DNA from 2 places in the Paucibacter sp. B51 genome. Region 2 is predicted to be linked to the other one. Evidence: riboswitches for the same ligand, from Rfam matches in the RefSeq annotation. Region 2 holds a riboswitch; the other holds the start of a gene.
The links. A riboswitch is a leader RNA that binds a small molecule or an ion and turns the genes downstream of it on or off. The one in region 2 is predicted to bind glycine.
Positions count from the first base shown of each region.

Region 1: another riboswitch for glycine. It lies ahead of gcvT (glycine cleavage system aminomethyltransferase GcvT); the one in region 2 lies ahead of OOB33_RS24355 (D-amino acid dehydrogenase).

Region 1 is NZ_JAPIVN010000001.1:3,769,946-3,772,333, forward strand. Features, by position in the region: gene gcvT (glycine cleavage system aminomethyltransferase GcvT) at 1-1,089, opposite strand, end outside; glycine riboswitch at 1,154-1,262, opposite strand; glycine riboswitch at 1,279-1,382, opposite strand; gene OOB33_RS16115 (hypothetical protein) at 1,543-2,388, shown strand, end outside.
Region 2 is NZ_JAPIVN010000002.1:776,543-778,930, reverse strand. Features, by position in the region: gene OOB33_RS24355 (D-amino acid dehydrogenase) at 1-1,289, opposite strand, end outside; glycine riboswitch at 1,462-1,580, opposite strand; glycine riboswitch at 1,582-1,675, opposite strand; gene OOB33_RS24350 (diguanylate cyclase) at 1,735-2,388, opposite strand, start outside.

The sequences.
Region 1 (2,388 bases), on a different contig from region 2:
CACGGTCATTGGTGTGCGCTTGTCGCGGACGATGGCGAAGACCTCGGTGCCCAATGCCGCAAATTCCTTGGCCAGGTAAGCCAGGGCCACCGGCTTGCCCACCGTGGGGCCCAGGGTGCCGCTGGTGACCACGCCGATCTCCACGCCCTCGGCGTTGACCAGCTTGGCGCCCTCGCGCACCGGCATGCGTTCGCTGCTGACCAGGCCGACGCGCTTGCGTGCGGCGCCGTTGGCCAACTGTTCGTCCACCACCGCAGCGCCGGGGTAGCCACCGGCGCGGGCGCCACCGGCGCGACGCACCTTCTGGATGGCCCAGGTCAGCGAGGCTTCCACCGGGGTGGTGCCGGTGTCGATGTCATGGCCGTAGAGGCAAAGGCCCGCTTCCAGGCGCAGCGAGTCGCGCGCACCCAGGCCGATGGGCTTGACTTCCGGCTGGGCCAGCAGCTTGCGGGCCAACTCGACTGCTTGGTCTTGATGGACCGAGATTTCGAAGCCGTCTTCGCCGGTATAGCCCGAGCGGGTCAGGAAGGTCTCAATGCCGTCCAGATTGAAGAAGCCGGCGGTCATGAAGGTCAGCTTGGCGACATCGGGGTTCAGGCGCGACAGGGCAGTCACGGCCTGCGGGCCTTGCAGGGCCAGCAGGGCTTGTTCGGGCAGGGGCAAGACCTGGCACTTGTCACCGATCTTGGCCTGCATGTGGGCGATGTCCTGCACCTTGCAGCCGGCGTTCACCACCACAAAGAGATCGTCCGGGCGGCGGGCGATCATCAGGTCGTCCAGGATGCCACCTTGTTCATTGGTGAACAGGGCATAGCGCTGCTTGAACAGGCCCAGGTCGATCACATCGACGGGCACGATGGTTTCCAGCGCAGCGGCAGCGCCGTCGCCGATCAGGCGGACCTGGCCCATATGGGACACGTCGAACAGGCCGGCGGCCGCGCGGGTGTGCTTGTGCTCGGCCATCACGCCGGTCGGGTACTGCACGGGCATGTCGTAGCCGCCGAAGGGCACCATCTTGGCGCCGAGTTCGATGTGCAGGGCGTGCAGGGGGGTCTTGAGCAGGGGAGCGGAGGAGTCAGCAGCGGACATGGGAGCAGCTTTCGAGGGCAATCGTCTGGCCCACGCCCCTGAGACCGACTCAAGGAGTGGGGGGAATGCCCTCGCTGTCCGCTTTACCTGAGAGATTGGCCGCCGGCGTATTGCCAACAGCTTGCCCCTTCGGTGGACGGGCTCGAAACCCGTCTCTCTCCAGTGAGGACGCCCGACGTTTTGTGAACGGGCGTTTTATCAGTCCTTTTGCCTGAGCGTTCGCAGCGTGGGATCACCAGTGCCACTGCGCCTTCGGCGGCTTCCGCGAGGAAGCTCTCTCCTGACGGCGGCGATTGTAGCCCTGGTTTTTGCGCAAAAAGTGGCTCCGTGGCGCGGCCTCTTCGCAAATCCACAAATGCGCCGGCTTCCTCGCGTTCATCACGCCATGGCGGGCGCCGCTTCTGCCTATGCTGGCCGCAGCATGAATCACACCTTGCAGGCAACACCGCGCCCATGAGCCACACCACGCCCGAAATTCACCTCTGCATCCAGCAGCCCGGGGCCTATGTGCACTCCCTGGGCTTGCTCGATCAGGCGCGCTACTTCCGCTACCAGTTCCGCCGCCTCGGGGCCGAGGTCAGCATGGCGAAGAACCGGCTGCGCCATGGGGCGATCAATTTCATCTTTGGCGCCCATCTCGGTTTTGAGCCGGCCTTGCTCGATCGCCATGTCTGCGTGTTTGTGAACCTGGAGCAGCTGGGCGAGGGCGGGGCCCAGGTCTCGCCCGAGTATTTGCAGCTGCTGGCGAACTGGCCGGTGGTGGATTACGACGCCGCCAACTGCAGCGCCTACCGCGCCCGGCCGGATCAGGTGCCGGTGTTCCCCCTGCTGCATGCACCGTACCTGAGGCCGGCGGAATCCATCCCGCTGGAGCAGCGGCCCATCGATCTGCTGTTCATCGGCAGCATGAACGAGCGCCGCCGCGCCTGGCTGGATCGCATCGAGGCCCTGGGCTTGAGCGTGGCCTTGTTCGATGGCCCGCTTTACGGCCCCGAGCGCGATGAGTTCATCCGCCAGGCCAAGGCCGTGCTCAATGTGCATTTCTACGAGAGCAGCCGCTTCGAGCAGACCCGGGCGGCGATCTGCCTGTCCCTGGGCACGCCCGTCATCTCCGAGCGCGTGCCGGGCACCGAGGTGCATCCGGCCTTCGAGGACTCGGTCCTGTGGCTGGAGGGCGGGCAGCTGGAGCAGTTCTTCAGCGAGGATTTCGGCACGCCGGCGTTCTTTGATTTCGCCCGCCTGGCGCTGGAGCGCTTTGAGCAGGCCGACCCGGCCGTGCCCTATGCCGAGATGCTCGCC
Region 2 (2,388 bases):
CGGCCGGCCCAGGCGCCGAGCTCAGGCCCGCAGAAGGCGTAATCCAGCTCGGGCCGGCGGCCGCAGATCAGGTCCGCCAGGGCCGCGGCCGAGCCGCAGCTGTGCGTCCAGCCCAGGGTGCCGTGCCCGGTGTTGAGGAAGAGGCGGCCAACGCGGCTGGCGCCGATGTAAGGCAGGTTGGAGGGCGTGGCCGGGCGCAGGCCGGTCCAGTACTGGGCGCCGCTGGGCTGGCCCTCGGGCGCCACCATCTGCGGGAACAGCTCGCGCGTGCGCCGCAGCAAGGCCTCGCAGCGGCGCAGATTGAGCGTGCTGTCATAGCCATTGAGCTCGGCCGTGCCGGCCACGCGCAGGCGATCACCCAGGCGCGAGAACACCAGCTTGTACTCGTCGTCGGTCAGCGAGACCTGGTAGCTGTGCGCGGGCGAGATCACCGGCAGCGTCATCGAGTAGCCCTTGGCCGGGTAGATGTTGAGCGACACGCCCAGCTCGCGCGCCAGGCCGCGGCTGAAGGAGCCCAGGCAAAGCACAAAGCGGTCGGCGGTCAGGCGCTCGATTTCACCGTTCGCATCGGCCACGATCACCCGCGCCAGATCCTGGCCCTCGCGCTCGCAGCCCAGCACCCGGGTCTGGTAGCGGAACTTCACCCCGGCCTGCTCGGCCAGGGCGGCCAGTGCCTGGGTGAAGCGATGGGCGTCGCCCGACTCGTCGCTGGGCGTCATGCTGCCGCCGACGATCTGCGCGCGGCATTGCGCCAGCGCCGGCTCGATGGCCACGCATTCCTCGGGCGTTTTCATGTCCAGCTCGCAGCCTTGCTCGCGCATGATGCGGGCCGGCTCCTGCGCAGCGGCGTACTCCTGCTCGCTGGTGTAGAAGTGCAGGATGCCTTGCTGGCGCTGGTCGTAGGCGATGCCGGTGGCGGCGCGCAGGCGCTGCAGCTGCTCGCGGCTGTAGAGGCCCAGATTGACGATGTTGCGGATGTTGTGGGCGGTGCGGCCCGGCGTGCATTCGCGCAGGAACTGCAGGCCCCAGCGCCACTGGGCCGGGTCGGCGCGCAGGCGGAAGAGCAGGGGCGCATCCTCCTTCATCAGCCATTTCAAGACCTTGAGCGGCGCGCCCGGGTTGGCCCAGGGCTCGGCATGCGAGACGGAAATCTGGCCGCCGTTGGCATAGCTGGTTTCCAGGCCGGCCGCGGGCTGGCGGTCGATCACGGTGACTTCAAAACCCGATTGGCGCAGATACCAGGCGGTGGTGACGCCGGTGACCCCGGCGCCCAGGACGATTGCGTGCATGTGTGCACTCCTGAAACAAGACAAACAGACCGTTGAGTGAGACGCGCAGGCGTACGCCCAGGCCCAGCGCGGGCTGTGTTTCGTTCCAGGCAGGTGAGGCACCCCAGGGTGGGGCGCGAGCCGGGCAGAGCACAGATCGGGCAATGGCAGCAAGAGCGTGCGCTTGACGCGCGCCGCTCCCGCTGTCCCTGTTACCTGAGAGATTCAGCCGCGCCCCGGGGGCATGGCCTTGCTCCTTCGGTGGCGGCTTGCGCATCGTCTGCGCGGGCCGCTCTCTCCAGCATTCGGCTTGTTGACGGATCCAGTACGGGGCCTGAGCGAGTATGGGAGCTTGCGCCTTCGGCGGCAGGGTCCAAAGCGGGCCTGCACTCTCCTGAATCCGGTGTGCAGTGTAGACGGGCTTGCCTGTATGCGAAGTCAGGGCAAATGCGGGGCAGCCCTGGGATCAGCGAGAGTCGGCCAGGAGTCCGGTCGGACGGACACAGTTTCGGCCCTCGCCCTTGGCTTGGTAGAGGCGCTCATCGGCCAGGGCGCACAAGGCTTCGGGCGTGTGGGCTTCGGCGTTGCCGGCCAGGCCCATGCTGACGGTGATGCCATGCAGATCGGGGTGCAGGCTGCGCCAGTCAAAGCGCTCGATCTGCTGGCGCAGCTTGTCGCAGAGCTGGCTGGCCAGGGGCAGGGGGGCCTCCACCAGGATCAGGGTGAACTCCTCGCCGCCATAACGCGCCACCACATCGGCGCGCCGGCAGTGGTCACGCAGCAGGCGAGCAAGCTGGCGCAGCACGGCGTCGCCGACCGCGTGGCCGAAGCGATCGTTGACGGCCTTGAAGTGATCGAGGTCCAGCATGGCCAGGCTGAGCGGGTGGCGAAAGCGCGCCGCGCGCTCGAACTCCTGCTCCAGCAGCAGGTCGAGCCAGCGGCGGTTGGCCAGGCCGGTCAGGGCGTCCTCATGGCTGAGCTGGCGCAGCAAGTCGGCTTGCGCCGAGAGTTGCGTCAGCAAGGCCTGCTTTTCCTGATCCGCCTGGCGGGCTGCCTGCAATTCCTGGCTCAGGGCCTGGGCCTGCTGGCGCACGAACAGGCCGCGCAGGCGCTGCTGCGA